Regions from separate parts of the Kurthia sp. ISK08 genome, predicted to be linked through region 2. Evidence: predicted binding sites of a transcription regulator. Region 2 holds the regulator's gene; the other holds the start of a gene.
What was found. Region 2 encodes LexA, which represses DNA repair genes until DNA is damaged. Its sites were predicted from a motif close to CGAACATATGTTCG; they were not measured.

Region 1 (11,586 bases), on a different contig from region 2:
GGTGGTAACGGTGGAGCCGTTATCTTCAAAGTAGATGAAGGACTTCGTACGTTAATGGATTTCCGATTCAAACGTCACTTCAAAGCTGAACCAGGTGAGAACGGTATGAGCAAGAACGCACATGGTCGCGGTGCAAAGCCAATGGTTGTTAGCGTGCCACCAGGTACAGTCGTAACAGAAGAAGAAACAGGTCGCGTTATTGCCGACTTAGTAGAACACGGACAAGAAGCAATCATTGCACGCGGTGGACGCGGTGGACGTGGTAACTCACGTTTTGCAACACCTGCAAATCCTGCGCCAGAACTTTCTGAAAAAGGAGAGCCAGGACAGGAACTTAATGTTATATTAGAGTTAAAGGTATTAGCTGATGTTGGTTTAGTTGGTTTCCCAAGTGTAGGTAAATCTACTTTACTATCAGTCGTATCTTCAGCAAAACCAAAAATTGGTGCATATCATTTTACAACGATTGTACCAAACTTAGGAATGGTTCAAGTCGGGGATGGCAAATCATTTGCAATGGCTGACTTACCAGGATTAATTGAAGGCGCTTCTGAAGGTGTGGGCTTAGGACACCAATTCTTACGTCATATCGAACGTACCCGTGTTATTGTACACGTAGTTGATATGTCAGCGATGGAAGGTCGCGACCCATACGAAGATTACCTAACGATTAATCGCGAGTTAGAGCAATATAATTTACGCTTAACTGAACGTCCACAAATTGTTGTAGCCAACAAAATGGACATGCCAGATGCAGAAGAAAATTTAGCTGAGTTTAGAAAGAAAGTAGGAGAAGATATTCAAATCTTCCCAATCTCAGCTGTTTCACGTCAAGGTTTACAAGAACTACTTTATGCAGTGTATGAATTACTAGAAGTAACACCTGAGTTCCTACTACACGATGATGAAGAGGAAGAAACAGATGCTACAGTACTTTACAAACATGAAATTAAAGGACCAGATTTCGTTGTAACACGCGACGATGACGGTGCTTTTGTATTAAGTGGTGACACAATCGAACGTCTATTCAAAATGACAGACTTTAGTCGTGAAGAATCAATTCGTCGCTTTGCACGCCAAATGCGTGGTATGGGTGTCGATGATGAGCTTCGTGAACAAGGTGCTGAAAATGGCGATACCGTTCGTATCTTAAAATTTGAATTTGAATTTGTAGAATAAACGATTCAGGGGGGAAAAAGATGAAAAATGTAGCGGATCAAAGATATTATTTAGTTCGTGAAGATGTTTTAACAGATGCGATGCACAAAACGTTGCAAGCTAAACATTTGCTACAATCAGGAAGCGTCTCATCTATCTGGGATGCTGTGAAACAGGTTGATTTATCTAGGAGTGCTTTTTATAAGTATCGAGATGCTGTTTTCCCCTTTCACTCAATTGTTCAAGAACGCATTTTAACAGTGTTCTTGCAATTAGAGGATCGTAAAGGTACATTAGCTAGACTTCTTTCTACAGTTACCGATACACATTGTAATGTATTGACTATTCATCAAACAATTCCGATTCAAGGTAGAGCCAATGTAACATTGTCCTTAGACGTGACTGCAATGGATGTTGATTTAGACGACTTATTACAAAGTCTGAAAAAACTTGATTTTGTTGAATCAGCAGAAGTGATTAGTTCAGGCGCGTTATAAGAGGGGGCTTTTGTGTTGGAATCAAAAGAGTGGGAGAATCGGGTGGCTTATCTAGGCCCAGAGGGTACATTTACGGAGTTGGCGACAAAAGAATTGTTTCCAAACGATTGGACAATCCCTTTTAAGACAATTCCAGAATGTATTGAAGCAGTTGACTCAGGACAAGTTGATCGTGCAGTGGTACCCGTAGAGAATGCTTTAGAGGGTACAGTACCACTGACGATTGATTATTTATTCCATGAGGCAGATTTGTATATTGCGGCAGAGGTCTTGTCGCCGATTGAGCAGCATTTAATGGTACATAAAGATCATGCAGCGCATTATGGTGAGATGGAGCGCGTATATTCGCACCCACACGCCCTTGCGCAGTGTCATAAATTTTTGCATTACCATTATCGTTCTGTACCACTAAGTCAAACGACTTCAACAGCAGCAGCGGCACAATATGTGTCAGAACATCCAGAGAATAATATCGCAGCAATTGCGAATATTGCAGCGGCGAAACAGTATGATTTGGCAATTGTAGAACAAAATATTCATGATTTCCATTTTAATCATACACGTTTCTTTGTATTATCGAAGCGTAATGACCGTATTGAACGTGAAGCGGATCAGGGACCAATTAAAACAACGTTGATGATTAAGTTACCAAATGATCGTTCGGGTGCATTGCATCAAGTATTATCTGTGTTTGCATGGCGTCAAATCAATTTAAGTAAGATTGAATCTCGTCCATTAAAAACAGGACTTGGTGATTATTTCTTCATCGTTGACTTACTAGAAGACGAGCATGCACCTTTAATGATGGGTGCGATGGAAGAATTGAGAGCGCTTGGCTGTTCGGTTAAGTCATTAGGTAGTTATTATACGTATCAACAAAAATAAAAACGAGGTAGTGTGGAAACACTCGCCTCGTTTTTTATTATGCTTCAGGTAATAGATAACCCTTTAGATGTAATTGTTCAATCGCTGCATCTAATTTTTTCTCATCATCAGCTGAAATCACGTGTAGATGAGCACCCTCTGTTAAATTCATTAGAAGGCTTGCTTCAGTTGCGGTCACTTTTTGAATAAATTGTTGCACATCATAACGACTTGATACCATAATCGATGCCGTAATTTCACCATATACGGGATGTTCTACCGTTACATTTTTAACCGTTACCCCTGCATCAACAAGTGTATTCAGTTCATCTTCTGCTTGTTCCGGTGTATGGAAGCTCGCAATCTCGCGTTCAAACACACGATGATTTGGATGTTCAGATAAATAGACGTAACCTTGACTTGTCGCCATGATTGGTTCGTCCTTTGCTTTTAAGAGCGCCATGTCATTCACAATCACTTGACGCGATACATTTGTTCGTTTCGCAAGTGCTGTCCCTGTGACAGGGCGTTGTTCATTTTTCAGAATCGTAATAATGGCTTCACGACGTTCTTCACCTAATAATTTTTTCATATGATTAACACCTCGATTGAATGCTTTTACGCTGTTAATCATATCATATATTTTTAAAAATGAATCACCTTATAATCGTTCGAAAGCATTCGTGAATTGTGGTATGATAGCTACTATGGGAATGTGTGTTTGTTTTTAGCGCACGACGGATTATGCTATAATGCAAAAGGCTATGAAAAGGAGAATTCGTGTATGTATGATTATATAAAAGGGCCTGTTACGCGTGTAACACCCGAATACATTGTTGTAGAGGTGACAGGTGTAGGCTGGCAATTGAATACACCAAACCCGTATGCTTTTCATGTATCAAATGAGGAAATTCAAGTATTTACACATCTAAGTGTAAGAGAAGATGCACAGCAACTATTTGCCTTCACGTCACTTGAACAGCGTGAGCTATTTCGTAAGTTGATTCAAGTGTCAGGGATTGGACCAAAAGGTGCACTTGCGATTCTTGCAAGTGGACATCCATCGCAAGTAATTACAGCGATTGAACAAGAAGATGAAGCTTTCTTAATTAAGTTCCCAGGTGTCGGTAAGAAGACAGCACGTCAAATGATTCTCGACTTAAAAGGGAAGTTAGATGCATTACTTGAACATGTAGAATTACCGAGCGCAGAAGATGAATTACCGTTATTTGGCGTGAATCCGAATAAACATGAACTTGAAGAAGCGATGCTTGCTTTAACAGCACTTGGTTACTCAGAGCGTGAACTTGCAAAAGTGAAGCCACAACTAGATGAAAATGAGCAATTACATACGACAGAAGCTTACATGAAGGAAGCGCTCAAAATATTATTAAAACAAAAATAGGAGGTGCAGATTGATGGAGGAACGGATTGTATCAGGTGAGTCTACAGAATTAGATGAACAATTAGAACTTTCATTAAGACCTCAAACACTTGATAGTTATATTGGACAACAAAAAGTAAAAGAGAATTTACGCATCTTTATTGAAGCGGCAAAAATGCGTGAAGAGTCGCTCGATCACGCACTATTATTTGGACCTCCTGGACTTGGGAAAACGACGCTTGCGGCAGTTATTGCACATGAGATGGGTGTTAATATTCGGATGACGAGTGGACCGGCAATTGAACGACCAGGAGATTTAGCTGCGATTCTCAGTTCATTAGAACCGGGAGACGTGTTATTCATTGATGAGATTCACCGTCTACCGCGTGCGATTGAAGAAGTGCTATATCCAGCGATGGAAGATTTTTGCCTCGATATCGTAGTTGGTAAAGGTCCGACAGCACGCTCTATTCGCCTTGATTTACCACCATTTACATTAGTTGGTGCAACAACACGTTCAGGCGCATTATCTGCACCACTTCGCGACCGTTTTGGTGTATTATTAAGGTTGGACTATTATGATGAACCCTCACTTGCCGAAATTGTAAAAAGAAGTGCGGACTTATTTGGTGTTGCAATTCATGACCAAGCAGCGAATGAATTAGCAAGACGCTCGAGAGGAACACCGCGTATTGCAAACCGTTTATTAAAGCGTGTACGTGATTATGCACAGGTTTTAGGAGATGGTGAGATTACGGTATCACTCTGTCAGACTGCTTTAGAGCTTCTACAAGTCGACCCACTCGGTTTAGATCATATTGACCGCAAATTAATCGAGGGAATGATTGAACGCTTTAGAGGAGGTCCTGTAGGCTTAGATACGATCTCTGCAAGTATTGGTGAAGAATCGATGACAATTGAAGAAATGTACGAACCTTATTTAATGCAAATCGGGTTCATTCAACGAACACCAAGAGGTCGTATGGTTACAGCACTTGCTTATACACATTTCGGATACGCGTATCCAGCAGAAACTTAATGAAAAGAAGGAAGTAACGATGAAACTAGAAGATTTTGATTACGTATTACCAGAAGAATTAATTGCGCAAGTACCACTTGAAAATCGTGCTGCAAGTCGATTGATGGTATTAGATAAAGAAACAGGTGAAGTAGAACATCATCACTTCCCGCATATTGTGGAAGAATTAGAAGCAGGAGACTGCCTAATTTTAAATGATACACGCGTACTACCTGCTCGTTTAATCGGTGAAAAGAAAGAAACAGGGGCACATATCGAAGTGCTACTCATTAAGCAAACAGCTGATGACGAATGGGAAACATTAGTGAAGCCCGCTAAGCGTATTAAAGTGGGAACCGTTGTCACATTTGGTGATGGTCTATTAACAGCTGAATGCACAGGTGAATTAGAGCATGGAGGTCGACTTTTCAAGTTTAATTATGAAGGGATCTTCATTGAGATTTTAGAAAAGTTAGGTACAATGCCTCTACCACCTTATATTCATGAGAAGTTAGATAACCAAGAGCGCTATCAAACGGTTTATTCAAAAGAACTAGGTTCAGCAGCAGCACCGACAGCCGGTCTGCATTTTACAGATGAAATTTTAGATGCCATTCGTGCAAAAGGTGTACAAGTTGCTTTTGTAACTTTACATGTAGGGATTGGTACATTCCGTCCTGTAAGTGTTGAAACGATTGAAGAACATGATATGCATGCGGAGTTTTATAACTTACCAGCTGAAACAGCTCAAATCATCAATGATACAAAAGCGAACGGTGGACGTGTCATCGCAGTAGGTACAACATCTACACGTACACTTGAAACAGTCGCGCAAAATAATAATGGTCAAATTATCGCAGAGTCAGGTTGGTCAAAAATCTTTATCTACCCTGGTTTTGAATATAAAGCAATCGACGGAATGGTTACAAACTTCCATTTACCAAAATCATCTTTAGTGATGATGATTAGTGCATTAGCAGGTCGTGAAAACGTACTGAATGCTTATAAAATCGCTGTTGAAAATAAATACCGATTCTTCAGCTTTGGTGATGCGATGTTCATTCGTCCACAAAAGAAAGGAAATTAATTTATGTCAGAACAACCAATTCGCTACGAACTGATTAAAACATGTAAACAAACGGGAGCACGTCTAGGGATTGTGCATACCCCACATGGTTCATTTGAAACACCAGCTTTCATGCCAGTAGGTACACAAGCAACAGTAAAAACGATGGCACCAGAAGAAATTAAAGAAATGGGCGCAGGAATTATTTTAAGTAACACTTATCATTTGTGGCTACGCCCAGGACATGAGATTATTAAGGAAGCAGGCGGACTTCACAAGTTTATGAACTGGGACCGTGCGATTTTAACGGACTCAGGTGGTTTCCAAGTATTCTCATTAAGCGATATGCGCAAAATCACAGAAGAAGGGGTACATTTCCGCAACCACTTAAATGGTAGCAAAATGTTCCTTAGTCCAGAAAAAGCAATGGAGATTCAAAATGCACTTGGTTCAGATATTATGATGGCTTTTGATGAATGTCCTCCATTCCCAGCAACATACGAATACATGAAAGCTTCTGTTGAACGTACTTCTCGTTGGGCAGAACGTTGTTTAGAAGCACATGAACGTCCACAAGATCAAGGACTATTCGGTATTGTACAAGGTGGAGAATTCGAAGAGCTACGTAAACAATCTGCAAGAGATTTAGTCTCTATGGACTTCCCAGGGTATGCAATTGGTGGTTTATCAGTTGGCGAACCAAAACCAATTATGAACCGCATGTTAGAATATACTACGCCATTACTACCTTCGCATAAGCCACGTTATTTAATGGGTGTTGGCTCACCAGACTCATTAATCGATGGTGCGATTCGTGGTATTGATATGTTTGACTGTGTATTACCAACACGTATTGCACGTAACGGTACGTGCATGACAAGCCAAGGTCGTGTTGTCGTGAAAAATGCAAAATATGCAAAAGACTTTACACCGCTTGATCCAGAGTGCGATTGCTACACATGTAAAAACTATACGAAGGCATATATTCGTCACTTAATTAAGGCAGATGAAACATTCGGTATCCGTTTAACTTCGACACATAACTTGCACTTCTTGCAAAACTTAATGCGTCAAGTACGTCAAGCAATTCGTGAAGACCGTTTAGGAGACTTCCGCGAAGAATTCTTTGAACAATACGGGTTTAATAAACCGAATGCAAAAAATTTCTGATTCTTGTATAATAATGAATGAGAAAGAGAAAGGGGGAATAGAAGAATGGATTTTGGAGCTTTAGGTAACTTCTTACCATTGATCATTATCATTGCGTTAATGTACTTCATGTTAATCCGTCCAGCGTCAAAGCAGCGTAAAAAGACAGCAGAAATGCAAGCAGCTTTATCACGTGGGAACAAGATTATTACAATCGGGGGACTACATGCAACGATTGATGCAATTGACGATAAAACAGCAGTAGTTGTATTAGAAGACGGTACAAAAATGCGTTTTGAGCGTGCAGCAATTGGTCGTGTTGTAGAAGACGACGCAGCTGAATAATCAGTGTATAAAAGACAGGCTGGGACATAAGTGTAAAAACACTATTCCATATGAGCATAAGAAAAACTGGAATCGCGCTGTGGCGCGGTTCCAGTTTTTCGTTGCAAACGTTAAAACGGGAAGTGAAATATTTTGTCCCAGACTGTTTTTTGTTTGAATAAATTGGAATTAAAGGTGTAATATAATAAAGATGGTATAAAGGTCATAATAGATAGGTCATGAATCGCTTTTATCTGAAAAATGTGAAATAATAGAATCAACTCACGTTTGAAGGAGCGAATGTTTTATGCCTACAAAAGATGAAAGACCACGAAAGATGGCGGATAGCCAAACCTATGCAAAAGTTTCAAAGTCTGAAAAACGTTTACGCTTTTTAGGCTATGTGATTATGACCATATTAATCGTGGCAATGCTTATTTGGACAGTCCGTGTATTTCTAATGTAGAGGAGGCGCATTTTACATGATGCCATTCGAATCATTGTTTCAGAAGTTGCAAACGGTTTTAAATATGAAGTGTGAAGATTTACAGGCTCAAGGTGTGGAGCAACCGAATCCATCTGTTATATGGCACTATTTTGTTCATCAACAATGGTGTGATGTGGAATCAGAGGAAGAAATGCATATTCACCAGATGGTCAGTGATTTACTAGCTTTAACAAAACAGCAATATTGTACATATATTGAGCAAACATCATATAAAATGACACCATTTGCTGAATTAGAAGAAGAAGAAATTGCCGCATTGCTCGAAAGTTAGAAAAAATTTACTGAGAAGGTTTGACAGCAGGAAAGCACTGTTTCATAATAGACCTGTTACGAATAACGGTGACAAATTGACGTTATTCCATTATAGTAATAATATATTGGTATTATATTACTGCATTTAAGAACAAGCGATGTGTTAAATGTTCAGGGAGGATTTATACATGAAATTGAGAAGTCGAATTGTTGCTTTCTTCATTGTTGTCATTGCATTATTTGCAACAATGGGAGCGACAACAGAAGGCATCGTAAAGAACATTAATCTAGGTCTTGATTTACAAGGTGGATTTGAAGTTCTTTATCAAGTAGAACCTTTAAAAGGTGCTAAGCCCATTACAGAAAAAGATTTACAAGCCACTGTAACGGCCATTCAAGAACGTGTCAACGTGCTTGGAGTGAGTGAGCCAAGTATTCAAATTGAGAGTGGTAATCGCATTCGTGTGCAGTTAGCTGGTGTTAAAGATCAAGATGCCGCACGAGAGCTATTAGCAACACAAGCGAACCTAACATTCCGCGACGTTAATAATAAGCTATTATTAGATGGTCGCGATTTAAAACAAGGTGGAGCAAGTGATGGCTTCGATTCTCAAACGAATCAACCAATCGTATCATTAAAATTAAAAGATGCGAAAAAATTCAGCGAAATCACAACAGACCTTTCACAACGTGGACCTGGTCAAAACTTAATGGTCATCTGGTTAGATTACCAAAAAGGTGATACGTATGAAAAAGAAGCCAAAAAAGAAGCTGCTGGTCAAAAGCCTAAATTTATCTCAGCTGCGTCTGTACAAAATCCTCTGAACACAACAGATGTTCAAATTTCAGGTAACTTTACTGTACAAGAAACAAAGGATTTAGCAGGTATTTTAAATGCAGGTTCATTACCTGTTCAATTAAAAGAAGTGTACTCAACATCAGTAGGGGCGCAATTTGGCCAAGATGCTTTAAAATCAACAGTACTGGCTAGTATCATTGGTGTTTTAGCTATCTTCTTCTTTATGTTAGTTGTTTACCGTTTACCAGGTGCTGTCGCAATCGTGACATTAAGTGTCTTCACATTCATCACATTATGGATTTTAGACATGATTAATGCTGTATTAACATTACCAGGTATCGCCGCTTTAGTATTAGGGGTAGGTATGGCAGTCGATGCGAATATCCTCATGTACGAGCGTCTAAAAGAAGAAATTCGTGTTGGTAAGTCTGTAAAACAAGCGTTCAAAGCAGGTTCGAAAAACTCATTCTCTGCAATCTTTGATGCGAACATTACAACATTATTAGCAGCAGGCGTATTATTCATCTTCGGTGTAAGTACAGTAAAAGGTTTCGCAACAACATTAATCATTACAATCTTAGTCAGCTTCTTAACAGCTGTTTGGGGTACACGTGTATTACTTGGCTTACTTGTAAACAGTGGTTACTTAGATAATAAGAAAACATGGTTTGGTGTGAAAAAATCAAGTATTCATGGCATTGAAGAAGGCTTTGATACACTCGATTTAAAAACGAAATTCGACCGATTCGACTTCGTTCACACACGTAAGCGTTTCTTCACGATTTCAGCTGTTCTTATTTTAGCTGGTTTAGTCGTTCTAGGAATCTTTAAACTAAACTTAGGGATCGACTTCTCAAGTGGTGCGCGTGTTCAATTACAATCTGAACATAAGTTGACAACACAAGAAGTAGAGAAATTCTTAGATAAAACAGGCTTCCCATCTAAAAATATTGTCATTAGTGGTGACAAATCAGAATATGCAGCTGTTCGTTATGATAAAGACTTCTCAAAAGAAGATGTCCAAAAAATGAACGCAGCCGCAGACAAAGCATTTGGTTATAAAGCTTCTGTAAGTTCTGTATCGCCAGACGTAAGTAAAGAGATTGCACGTAATGCGATGTATGCACTTGCGATTGCAGCAGTCGGAATCATTATCTATGTAGCAATTCGCTTCGAATGGCGCATGGGTATTGGTGCGATTGCCTCACTAATTCATGATGTATTCTTCATGGTAGCGATCTTCAGTCTGTTCCGATTAGAAGTCGATATGACCTTTATCGCAGCAGTTCTAACGATTGTTGGTTACTCAATTAATGATACGATTGTTACGTTTGACCGTATTCGAGAGAACTTACATCGTGCAAAAGTTATTAAAACACCAGATGATTTAGCTAATATTGTCAATAAATCATTACGTCAAACATTAGGTCGTTCGGTTAATACTGTAATGACAGTCATCATTGTTGTTGTATCATTATTAATCTTTGGTGCACCATCAATTGAAAACTTCTCCATCGCGTTACTAATTGGTTTAGTAACAGGTATGTATTCATCTATTTACATCGCAGCACAGATTTGGTATGTATTAAAAGTACGCCAAATGAAAAAGCTTGGTGGTAAAGTGAATGTAGAGAAGAAAAAACGTCAATGGGGTTCAGATGAACCACAAGTATAATGTTTAGACTAAAGCACTAGCTTATGAAAATAAGCTAGTGCTTTTTGTGTAGAAAAATATATTCAATTTATACATCTGATGATATAATTTGGATAGAGAAAGGGGAGATTCATGTGAAATATACAAAAATTCTAGTCGGCAGTCTCTTTCTAGCATGGCTTGGCTTTCAACCGATTTCAGCTCATGCCGAAAAAGAAGTAGAACACGTATCTGTTTTTTATAAGTCAGAGGCAGGGAAGGAACTTGTTTTAGATCAAGTGGAAGACGCAAAAAAATTAGATGCAATTGATGCAGTAGTTGGAACATTTTCAAAAGAAGAAATTAAAAAATTAGAAGCTTCTAAACAAATCGAGGTTGTACATACAGGTACACGAAAATTACGTACACAAGATGTTGGACTTCCCGTACCATTCGCAAATTTCACAACGAATTGGAACCAACAATTAATCACTGTTCAAAATGCATGGAAAAAAGGATTGGATGGTCAAGGCGTTAAAGTAGGAATTATCGACTCAGGTATAGCCAATCATATAGCCCTTCCAAAAGTGCAGCGCAAAACGATTATTTCTGACTCAAGTCAAGTTACGTATGCATCGAGTGCTACATCACATGGTACATTTGTTGCAGGTATTATCGCAGCACAACCAGGAAAAGCGGGCAATGTAATTGGTGTGGCACCTGGTGTTGAATTATATAGTTATAATATTGACGGCAAAGACGGAGCCGATTTAATCGACTTCATGACAGCAATCAACTATGCGATCCAACAAAAAGTCAATATTTTAAATATTTCGATGGGAATCTCTCAAGCGGATTTATTATTACCGAATGAAAAAGTAAGCGACAATCCATTATATATCGCAGTGAAAAAAGCATTGGATGCAGGTGTAAT
Region 2 (11,586 bases):
AATATTTAATTCTGGACGATAGCCATTTTCAACAGCACGACGCATCCCTCGTTTGATTTTTGCATTATGTATTTTGCGTTGGTACTCCTCTACAATTGCTAAAATCTCCAGTAACATCGAATCCATATCGTTTAATTTCATTTCACCATCTGATGACATAGAATAAATCGTTGTATCGTATTTTTGTAAAAGATGTAAAACAGCCATTCGACCATTCCCACGTCCAATACGTGTCTCATCTTGAATAAATAGAGCAGATTGCGGATATTGTTTTAAGAAATCTAACAATTCTAATAATCCTTCACGCTCAATATCATAACCACTATGGCGGTCTTCAAAAATACAATCTAATGTGTACCCTTTTTCTTTAGCATAGGCAGTTAATTCAATTCTTTGTCTCTCTAAAGACTGGTCTTGTGTTTCTTTTTCTGTACTTACGCGACAGTAAGCCACAGCTTTTTTTGATTTCATTATTGATCACTCGCTAATTCTATTTGTTGTAATTCATGATTGGTAATCGGTACGGTTAATTTCTCTCCCGCCATAATTTGCCCATCAACTAAATTGTTTTCATTAATAACTTGGTTCATCCATTTTTGTGGTTTCATATCTCCGCTATATTTTTGAGCTAAAGACCATAATGTATCACCTTCTGTAATTCGAATTTCAGTTACATGCGTCTTCGCTATTGTATCACGCACAACATTACCAACAAACAATAATACAACTACCGAAAAACAAATCACCATCACATTATTTTTGATCCACTTCATCTGAATTTCCCCTTCCAACTTTTTACTAGAATGTTTGTTCCCATCATAAACTCGAACACTTGTTTTTGTCAACGGTTTTTTCAGAACAATTGTTTGCATTTGATTTTCTACGATGTTATACTCAAAATACAAAATATAGTAGGAAGTTGAGGTGAAGGTTGTGAATACTGCATTGAAAAAAACAAAACTTTCAAAGCGTCAAGAAGCGATTTTAAATTTTATTAAAGATGAAGTACAAAGTAAGGGTTATCCGCCTTCTGTGCGTGAGATTGGATTGGCTGTTGGATTAGCTTCTAGTTCAACTGTACATGGGCATTTAGAACGTTTAGAAAGTAAGGGTTATATCCGTCGTGATAAAACGAAACCTCGTGCAATTGAAATTTTAAATCCTTTTGAATCGACTACGGCTACAAAACAAGGTGTGATGCATGTTCCACTTCTTGGTAAAGTAACAGCAGGTATGCCCATCACAGCAATTGAAAATATTGAAGAGTACTTCCCAATTCCACATACATATGGTACATCTGATGACCATATTTTTATGCTAGAAATTATGGGTGAGTCGATGATTGAAGCAGGTATTCTAGATGGTGACTATGTCATTGTGAAACAACAGTCTTCTGCAAATAACGGTGAGATCGTTGTGGCAATGACTGAAGACGACGAAGCAACGGTAAAACGTTTCTATAAAGAAGACGGCTATTTCCGTTTGCAACCTGAGAATTCTTCAATGGAACCAATTATTGTTCAAAATGTATCGATTTTAGGTAAAGTAGTCGGGCTATACAGAAATATTCATTCATTTTAAATACATTTCAACTAGTAAAGGATGTGTTTTTCCACATTCATTACTAGTTTTTTTATTTTGTCTAAATTTATTTTTTTACTATAGACTTCTTAATTAATCACTTGCTAGTAGATGTTCAAATGACTAACGTCTAATGTCTGACTTATTACTTTTAGATTATTTTCAATTTATACTTATTGTATTTTTATGACAATATCTAAATAATCTTTATTTTCTGTTAAATAGAATAATTCAATAATATATTGCTATTTCAGGATGTAATTCTTATATTTAGGAGGAAACAATTCTATTTTAAGGGGTGGCGAAATGATGTTTAAATCGAAGATTATTACTTCATTAAGCGTTGCTGCATTACTAACTGCCGTACCATTTTCTTTCGGTGCAGGAATCAATGCAACAGCTAAAACAACAAGTAAAAAAGTAGTAGAGAAAAAAATCCCTGTACAACTTTTAAGTATGAACGACTTACATGGTTATATTGACGGGAATAACAAAAAAGATAGTGTAGGTACGCCAGTCGGTGGGATGGCTTCTTTAGCGTATAACTTTGAGCAAGAAAAAGCTGCTTTTGCAAAAGCAAATAAGTTGAAATCAACAACTTCTAATTCACTTTCAATTCATGCTGGTGATACAGTAGGTGGCTCTCCTGCTATCTCAAGTCTTTTACAAGATGAACCAACAATGAATATTTTAAATGCAATGAATTTCTCGATTGGGGCACTTGGAAACCATGAATTCGATGAAGGTTTAGACGAATTCCAACGTATTTGGAAAGGTAAAAAACCCATCAAAGGTGTAACACAAAACTATGAATTCGTAAAAGATTATAAACAAACAACTTCTAAAATGGAGATTCTTTCAGCAAATGTAGTTGATAAAAAGACAAAAAAATTAGTTAAAGGCTTCAAACCTTATACAGTTAAAACAATCGGCGGTGTAAAAGTCGGCTTCATCGGCATTGTAACACCACGTATTAAAGAAGTCGTTTTAGCACAACATACAAAAGATATTGATGTAGTGGACCCTGGTCAAGCTGTTGCAAAATATACAAAAGAATTACGTAAACAAGGCGTAAAAGCAATCGCCGTTGTCGCTCACTCGTCTGTCGAAGTCGATAAAGAAGCAAATTCTTCTATTGAAACACAAGAAAATTCACGTTTAACAGGCGATGTAATTGATATGTTAAAAACAGCAAACAAACTTGATCCATCGAACTCAATTGATGTTGTTTTTGCTGGTCATAATCATGGCTATGCTAACGGAACGTACAAAGGTGTTCGTGTAGTTGAAGCCTATAACTATGCATCTGCTTATTCAGTTGTAACAGGTACACTAAGTTCAAAAACAAAAGACTTTATGAAGACACCAGCAGCTAAAATTAAATATAACTACACACAAACAGAAACAACAATTATGAAAAATAAAGTATCTAAAAAAGTAAATGGTATTATTCAAGAAGCAAAAGGTATTGTTGGGAAAGTGATGGACCAACCAATCGCAAATATGAATGCAGCAAAAATCTCACGTGAACGTGTAGCCTACCCACTAGGCGGCTCACCTGTAGGGAATCTTGTAACAGATGGACAGTTAGCATTTGCAAAAGCAAAAGATGCTTCAGTTGACTTTGCTTTCACAAACTCTGGTGGCGTTCGCTCTGACTTAGATGCAACTGCTTCTGGCGATTCATTTGTAATTTCACGTGGCGCTGCACAAGGCGTTCAACCTTTCGGTAACATTTTAAAAATCGTTGAATTAACAGGCGCTCAAGTTAAATCTGCAATTAATAATCAATTTACAGGTGGATATGGTTTAGAAGTTTCTGGTTTAACATACACATATAAAGATAAAGCAGTAGTTGATGTATTCGTAAATGGCGAAAAGATTGATGAAGCAAAAACATATAAAGCAGTAATCAACGACTTCTTAGTAGGTGGCGGTGACCAATTCCCTACATTTAAAGAAGCAAAAGTAATCGATGATCTTGGTTTAGATACAGATGCATTCATTCAATATATTACAAACTTAAAAACAGTAGATGCTTCTTCTGTTGTAGAACCTCGTTTAAAAGAAGTACAATAAATTTTAAAACCCGAAATTGCGTCATATAGTGCAATTTCGGGTTTTATACTTTGACCATTCCATCTCTTTATTTTATGAATATAACAAAAAGATAACAAATATTGAAACTTCTTAACAATTTTTGCTGCTATTTGTAGTAGTTGTATTCTTTTTATTTGGTATAATTTAATAGAGAATATAAACGATTAAAAGGAGGAGATTCGATGAAAACTTATACAAAACTAGCTAGTTTACTTGCAGCTTCTTCACTGCTACTTGTTGCTTGCGGAGAGCCAGAAGCAACTCCTGAAAAGGAAGTGCCGAAAACACAGGCAGCTGAAAACACGACAGCGAAAACAGAAGATGTACAAACAGAGGATGTACAAACAGAGGCTAGTAAAAAAGAAGACACTACTGTAACATCTACTTCTTCTAAAAAAATCGAAACAAAATCAAAAGACACGGTAAAACCTATCTTACGTGATTTTTTACAAAACCAATTCAAAACAGCGAAAAATGGTATGACAGAAGGTGTTCCATTTGAGAGTGGAAAATCAGTTTATGAAGACATTACAAACAAATGGGGAAAACCCGCTACAACATTCTCTAACAATACGAACTATATTGAGTACAAAAAGAAAGGCAAAGTAACCTATGCTTTTGCTATTGGACGCGGAGATCGTGTTTATGATGTGCGTACTTTCGTAGCGCCTGATTCTTCATTTAAACTATCTGATATTACATTTTCAGATATTATAGCTGTTGGTGGTAAGCCATCTTCAACAACTTATAACGGTAAAGACACGATTTTAAATTACAAAGTTGGAAAAAATACACTTAAATTTGTTGGTCCAACAAAAACAAAAAAATTACACCATATTTCAATCTTTAATCAACGTGCTTCAGAGCCAATGGGCGGACGTGGTTAATTGATTAAAAACGAGGTCTTACCGTGCGTAGACCTCGTTTTTTAATGTAAAAAATCCTATGCGTGAACTTTCATATGTTCACTACATAGGATTTATTTATTACACGATTATTTTGTCCACTCTGCTACTTTTGTTTGGTTTTCTTTAATCCAAGTTTTTGCAGCTTGTTCTGGTGGTGTACCATCATGAATATCTAACATAACTGATTCGATATCATCTGTTGTCCAGTTAAAGTTTTTCAAAATTTTATAAGCATCTGGTGATTTCTCTTTTAGCTTTTTAGAAGCGAATGTATGAATTTGTTCTTCGCCACCATATACTTTCTTCGGATCTTTTAAGAATTTTAAATCATATTTTTGGAACATCCAGTGTGGTGCCCATCCTGTAATAACGATATCTTCTTTCTTCTTGATAGCTTGACCAAGTGCTACAGTCATCGCACCTGAAGAAGATTGTTTTAGTTTCCAATCACTTAAGTTTTTATAATCTTTTAAAGCCTTTTCTGTAGCACCCATGATGCCTGCTCCTGGCTCAATACCTGTGATTTCTTTTTTCGCTTGGTCTTTTAAATCTTCAATTGAATCAACCTTCATATAATCTGGTACAACTAAACCAATTTTAGCACCTTTTAAGTTAACACCTAAATCCTCTACTTGGTCTTTATACTTATCATATTGCGCACCATGTGTATGTGGTAGCCATCCAGCTACCATTGCATCTGCTTTGTTATTTGCGACAGCTTCCCACATCACTGCATTATCAAGTGAAGTTGTTTTGACTTTAATGCCTTCTTCTTTTAAAACTTCAGCAATAACATTTGTTGAAGCTACTTCTGTATCCCATTCTACATATGCAAGTTCAACAGTTGGATCTGACTTATCTGAACTTGAAGAGTTACCGCATCCAGCAAGGACTGCTGATAGACCAAGACCTAAAGCTAGTCCTGCTGCTTTCATTGTTTTTGAAAATTTCATCTAATTCACCCTACCCTTTTTTAGTATTGAAACTTTGTGTTAAACGATCAATTAAGATTGCAAAAATAACAAGTGCTAAACCAGCTACAAAACCTGGTCCAACGTCTGCTCTTTGTACAGCTGTTAATACTTTTTGACCTAAACCTTCTGCACCAATCATCGATGCAATAACAACCATTGATAGCGATAGCATAACCGTTTGGTTTACACCAGCCATAATTGTTGATTTTGCTAATGGTAGTTCTACGTTGAATAATTTCTGTGGTCCTGTACTACCGAAAGATTCTGATGCCTCAATTAATTCTTTTGGTACTTGCTGAATCCCTAAATTCGTAAAACGAATCGTTGGTGGGATTGAGAAAATAATGGAAGCAAACACCCCTGGTACTAAACCAATACCGAAGAATGCAACAGCTGGAATTAAGTACACAAAACCTGGCATTGTTTGCATGAAGTCTAAAACCGGCTTCATAATACTTTCAAATACTCTACTTTTTGACATACAAATACCAACAGGAATCCCGATAATAATCGAAATTAAACTCGCAAATAGTACAAGCGTGACCGTATTCATTAAGTCACTCCATAATCCTTGGTTATAAATAAACAGTAAACCAAGTACTGCGAAAATCGTTAAACCGAGTTTTTTCTTCGTTGCAAAAAATGCTAATACTGCAACTAATAAAATAAATACAATTGCTGGAACCATAAGTAAGAAATCTGTAACGGCAAGCATCATGCTTTCTGTATTCTCTTGAATTGCATCAAAGAAACCTTGTCCGTGTTCCGTAATATAATCCATTGCATTATTCGTCCATTTTGCAAGTGGCATCATCGGAATTTGATCGAGTAAATTATTCATGTGCCGTCACCTCCGCAGATGTTTCTTTTGCGAGAGCTTCAATCACTACACCGCGAATAAGAACCCCAACTAGCTGATCATTTTTCATAACAGCTACTGGTGTTTTTGAGTCTGAAATAATTGGCAACACTTCTTCTAATAGTAAATCGTGTGGCACTGTTAAAATATCTTGTTGTACACAATTGATTAAATTTGTTTGGCCTTCTTTTGCACAACGTAATGCGTCGTCTGCAGTTATGTAGCCAACTAATTGTTTTGGCGGTGTCACTGCTAATACCATACTCACTTGTTCATCTTTCATACGTTTTAATGCCATTTTTGGTCCATCATGTGCCGGATTAATCGTTACTGGTTTCACCATGATGTTTTCAGCTGTTAATACTTTAGAACGGTCGATGTCTTCAATGAAGCTACTTACATATTCATCAGCTGGATTTGTTAGAATTTCTTCACCCGTACCGATTTGAATGATTTGTCCATCTTTCATAATGGCGATTCGGTCACCAATGCGTAGTGCTTCATTCAAATCATGCGTAATAAAGATAATTGTCTTCTTCATATTTTGTTGAAGTTCTAACAACTCATCTTGCATCTCTTTCCGTATTAAAGGGTCGAGGGCTGAAAAGGCTTCATCCATTAGAACAATTTCGGCATCGTTTGCGAGTGCCCGTGCAAGACCTACACGTTGCTGCATACCACCGGATAATTGCTTTGGATATTGATCTTTGAAATCAATGAGTCCCGCGTTCTCAAGTGCTTTTTCAGCTTTGACTTTACGCTCTTCCTTTGGAACCCCTCGAACCTTTAATCCATATTCGGTATTTTTTAAAATCGTTTGATGTGGGAATAACCCAAAATTCTGAAAGACCATATTAATTGAATTTCTTCGCACTTGTCGTAATTGTGTTTTATTCATTTTCGATACATCTGCATCGTTAATGTAAATTTGCCCTGTTGTTGGTTCGATTAAACGATTAAGTAATCGTACAAGTGTTGATTTACCACTACCTGATAAACCCATAATAACGAAGATTTCACCTTCTTTTACTTCAAAGCTTGCATCATAAACACCAACAGTTGCACCTGTTTCTTTTAAAATAGTTGATTTACTTTTTCCCTTCTTTACAAGCTCTTCTGCTTGTGTAATTTTTTTTCCGAAAATTTTACTTACGTTTTCCACTCTTATTTTAGCCAAGAGCTACACCTCAATTCGTTGCGATATCAGTTTGTTACAAAATAAGTAACAACTTAACCCTAACAAAAAGTTGTTACTTATGTCAAATGTAAGCATCAAAATGCCATGTTTCCCCTGGGAGAAACATGGCATTTCCTATCATTATTTTATGTTTATGAATCCTTGTCACAACAAGGTTTATATACCTTTTAAAAAGTCGATTTATCCTTTGTATAAAAAATTTTTTACAATATCGAAAGATGCTTCATTTCCAATAAAGTATAGTACATCATTTTCTTTAATTGATGCATATGGTCCAGGTGATAATAAAATCGTTTCACCGCGACGAATCCCGACAATTGTAGCTGTCGTATTTTGCCAGAAATTTAATTCTTGAATGGTCATATCTAAATACAGGCATTCCGATGTTACAGTCACGTTGAATGGTGCAAATGGATTGAGCGAATGAAAACGATTTGTTCGCGACACTAACTCTTGTGACAGTTGTTCCAAGCGCTCTAATTCTTCTTTTTGTTTGGCGATGGATTGAAAGACATCATGCTGAATTTCATTGACTGATTGCACATCTTTTAATTGATGTACAAATTTTGCAGCTTCTTCATAAGACTTGATGAAGACGCCACTCCCCTTTGTAGCTTGAACGATTCCTAAATCTTGTAGTACTGCAATGGCACGGCGCGCCGTTTCAGATGAAACACCATATTTACTCGCTAATGAGGAACGTGCATATAGCTTTTGCCCAACCTCATATTCTCGATCTACAATCTTAGAGGCAAGGTCAGCCGCAATAATTTGATAACGCGCCTGCTTTATTTTTGTTTTTTTCTCATGTTCGGTCATTTACCGAAACCTCACTCTCCATCTCAAAATATATAGTCCATATAGTAGCACTAAATACATTGCTTTTCTATATCTTTACAAATAATTTATACATTTTTAAAGTAAACGAAACATTTTACTGTATTAAAAAGAAGGAATCACGTATAAACACGCAATTCCTTCTTCTCTAGAGTTTAGTTCTGTTAGGTCCCGTAACGAAACAAATTTTGTATTATACTATTCGGAAGTTGGGGAGTTCTAAATAGTCGTATTGAATCATTGAATGGGAATCGTAACGAGAGCACAAAAAACAGCTTCCCCACAGGAAAGCTGTCATCTACTAAAAACATAAGTAGCTAACATCAACCTATCCTCGTAGGTAAATAAAGATGCACAGTAGAATTGGCAGGTCTCCTGGCTCATGGTCACTGTGTAACAGCCCCTTCCCATCTATTTAAAGACAGTGGATATGCTTACTACACTCACATTTACAGTTGCGGGACAGCGCTGGAATCACACCAGCTTCCCTTTTAAGCGAGGCGAATTCAAGGATTCCCTCACACCAATTCAAGCACTATTGATTTACAATTTATATATTATCTTAAAATGTCTAAATTGTCAATCAAATTTCTAAATATTTGACAATATCTTCCTCAAACTGACTTGGCTTATCTTTCGATGCATAACGCGCCACGACATGACCGTCGCGATCTACAAGGAACTTTGTGAAATTCCACTTAATGCTACTACCTAAAAACCCTTTTGAATGTTCTTTTAAATACGTGAATAATGGATGCTCATCTTTACCATTTACATGAACTAATTCATGCATCGGGAACGTAACACCATATTGTAAACGACACTGTTCTGCTGCCGCTTCACCTGAATCTAATTCTTGCTTGAACTGATTTGATGGGAAGCCGAGTACGACTAATCCTTTGTCTTTATACTTTTGATACAATTCTTCGAGTTCTTTGAATTGCGGTGTAAAACCACATTTTGATGCTGTATTCACAATCAATAATACTTTTCCTTCGTACTCTTTCATTGAATACGTTTTTCCATCTTCTAATGTAACGTCTAAATCATAAATAGACATCAAAACACCCCTCAAAAATAATGTATTACTACTACTTTACCTTTTTCATCATTGTCGGAAACAATTCTTTCGTATAGTTGTAAACTTGGTCGGCTGTATATTTCTTTGAACCTTCTCCCCATATAGAGATGGCTGCACCAGAAATTTTTGACGTAGTTTGCTGATGAGATGAATTCCATCTCCCTAACGTCCAGTTCTTTTTAATATCTCGTTTCATATACTGCAGATCCGAACGAATTGAACCTTTTGATGTAAAATCTACATATAAGTAGTAATCATTATAATTATACACTGTGTGTCCTGCTTTTATTAACTGTGGCGCACTGGGACGAACTTTTTCACGATACTTCTTTTCAGTTGTACTTTCGGGTTCACCCGTCCAACTCCAAAATGTAATCGCAATCGTTTGATCTAACTTTTTTAAATCTGCCTTCAATAAAGAATCATTCCAAATCCATATACGCACATGCTTCTTTTGCAAATAACGATTCATTTGATTGAAGTAATGGATGTATTTCACATGATCTTCTTCATCATAGGCAATCTCGTCTCCACCAATATGCATCGTTTTTGTTTTCGGTAAAGCTTGTAAAACTTCACGATATAATGCTTGTACGAATCTTATACTCGACTGATTCGGTGCAATTTGATTCCACTCATCACGCACCAACTTTTTCGCTGCCTTCGGATTCGCTTTTTCATACAGTTTTAAAATAGCTCCCATATGACTAGGTGTATCAATCTCGGGTATTAATTCAATCTTCTTCTTCGCCGCATACGCTTCTAAAGAGCGCATCTGCTTCATCGATAAAAAGGTTTGCTTCGTTAATGGATTGCGATAGAGTCCGTCTTTTTGCTGCCATGATTTCTTTGCTGGCTGTCCTAAAAGTCGACTCTCTAATGCATAGTTTTCATCATCAGTTAAATGAAGATGTACATAGTTCCCGCCTGATTTTTTCACGTCATCTATATACTTCTTTAAAACATCGATTGTATAAGGGCGACGTGCTAAATCTAAATTCATACCGTATTTTTGCTCCTGCGCCTGTGCTACATTTTGTTCACTACACCCTGTTAAGCCTATAAGCATACAAATAGATAAACCAAATAGCCACTTTTTCATAAAAATCCTCCTGATGTTTCCTTACTTCTACTATCTATTATACTTGTTTTTTTAATAAATATAAGAAGTATGGTGCACCAATAATAGCGACAACAATCCCAACTGGAATACTCGATTCTGTTAAAATCGAGCGACCAATCGCATCTGCCACTAATAAGAGAATCGGGCCAATGACAATCGTCATCGGTAAAAAACGTTGATGGCGTGGTCCAACAAGTGAACGGGCAATATGAGGGGCCATTAAACCGATAAAGCCAATTCCGCCTGTCACAGATACTGCAGCTGCTGCTAGACCAACTGCTAATAATAAGAAGTACATACGCTGTTTGTTCAATGAAGCACCTAATCCTACTGCCATCGGCTCACTTAGCCCTAAAATGTTCAAATGGTTCGAACGCATTATAGTAAATGGAACGAGAATGAGTACCCATGGAAGTAGAGCCCATACAAACGGCCAATCGGCTCCCCAAACATTCCCTGCTAACCACCCTGCAATAAAGTCGACATCTGAGCGATTTGCTGAAGAAATCAGCATGACCATGATGCCCGATAAAGCCGCTGCAAATCCAACACCGACAAGAATTAATCGGAATGGTTGAATCCCACGATTTCGTTCATAAGAAAAACTATAGATGAGGAGAGCTGTTATAATCGCACTGACAAACCCAACAATCGGTAATGCATATGAAAAATTCGTTAGCTCTCCTTTTGCAAATAAGTAAAGTACCGTAATTCCAACACCTGCACCTGCATTAATCCCGATAATCCCAGGGTCTGCTAGGTCGTTCTTTGTCAATGTTTGAAGTACTGCACCAGCCACTGCTAACGCAACACCTGCTAAAATTAAAATTAAAATACGTGGTAAACGAATAGAGAATAAAATAAATTCATCTGACACTTCACCGTAACCGAAGAATGTAGCAATCACACTTCGAAAACCCATTGA

Region 1: a site for LexA is predicted at 3,230-3,243, ahead of ruvA (Holliday junction branch migration protein RuvA). Genes of this name have one in related genera too.

The regions. Positions count from the first base shown of each region.
Region 1 covers NZ_JBJXHL010000002.1:260,307-271,892, forward strand. The annotation lists gene obgE (GTPase ObgE) at 1-1,179, shown strand, start outside; gene ACKVQX_RS04870 (ACT domain-containing protein) at 1,200-1,655, shown strand; gene pheA (prephenate dehydratase) at 1,671-2,540, shown strand; gene ACKVQX_RS04880 (transcription repressor NadR) at 2,578-3,111, opposite strand; gene ruvA (Holliday junction branch migration protein RuvA) at 3,304-3,924, shown strand; gene ruvB (Holliday junction branch migration DNA helicase RuvB) at 3,938-4,942, shown strand; gene queA (tRNA preQ1(34) S-adenosylmethionine ribosyltransferase-isomerase QueA) at 4,962-6,008, shown strand; gene tgt (tRNA guanosine(34) transglycosylase Tgt) at 6,012-7,157, shown strand; gene yajC (preprotein translocase subunit YajC) at 7,203-7,481, shown strand; gene ACKVQX_RS04910 (hypothetical protein) at 7,768-7,926, shown strand; gene ACKVQX_RS04915 (post-transcriptional regulator) at 7,943-8,239, shown strand; gene secDF (protein translocase subunit SecDF) at 8,409-10,694, shown strand; gene ACKVQX_RS04925 (S8 family peptidase) at 10,808-11,586, shown strand, end outside.
Region 2 covers NZ_JBJXHL010000001.1:177,740-189,325, forward strand. The annotation lists gene ACKVQX_RS00855 (recombinase family protein) at 1-471, opposite strand, end outside; gene ACKVQX_RS00860 (LysM peptidoglycan-binding domain-containing protein) at 471-773, opposite strand; gene lexA (transcriptional repressor LexA) at 934-1,581, shown strand; gene ACKVQX_RS00870 (bifunctional UDP-sugar hydrolase/5'-nucleotidase) at 1,888-3,660, shown strand; gene ACKVQX_RS00875 (DUF4309 domain-containing protein) at 3,864-4,568, shown strand; gene ACKVQX_RS00880 (glycine betaine ABC transporter substrate-binding protein) at 4,676-5,542, opposite strand; gene ACKVQX_RS00885 (proline/glycine betaine ABC transporter permease) at 5,553-6,404, opposite strand; gene ACKVQX_RS00890 (glycine betaine/L-proline ABC transporter ATP-binding protein) at 6,397-7,599, opposite strand; gene ACKVQX_RS00895 (GntR family transcriptional regulator) at 7,801-8,439, opposite strand; cobalamin riboswitch at 8,805-9,000, opposite strand; gene ACKVQX_RS00900 (glutathione peroxidase) at 9,041-9,517, opposite strand; gene ACKVQX_RS00905 (family 20 glycosylhydrolase) at 9,549-10,640, opposite strand; gene ACKVQX_RS00910 (iron ABC transporter permease) at 10,678-11,586, opposite strand, start outside.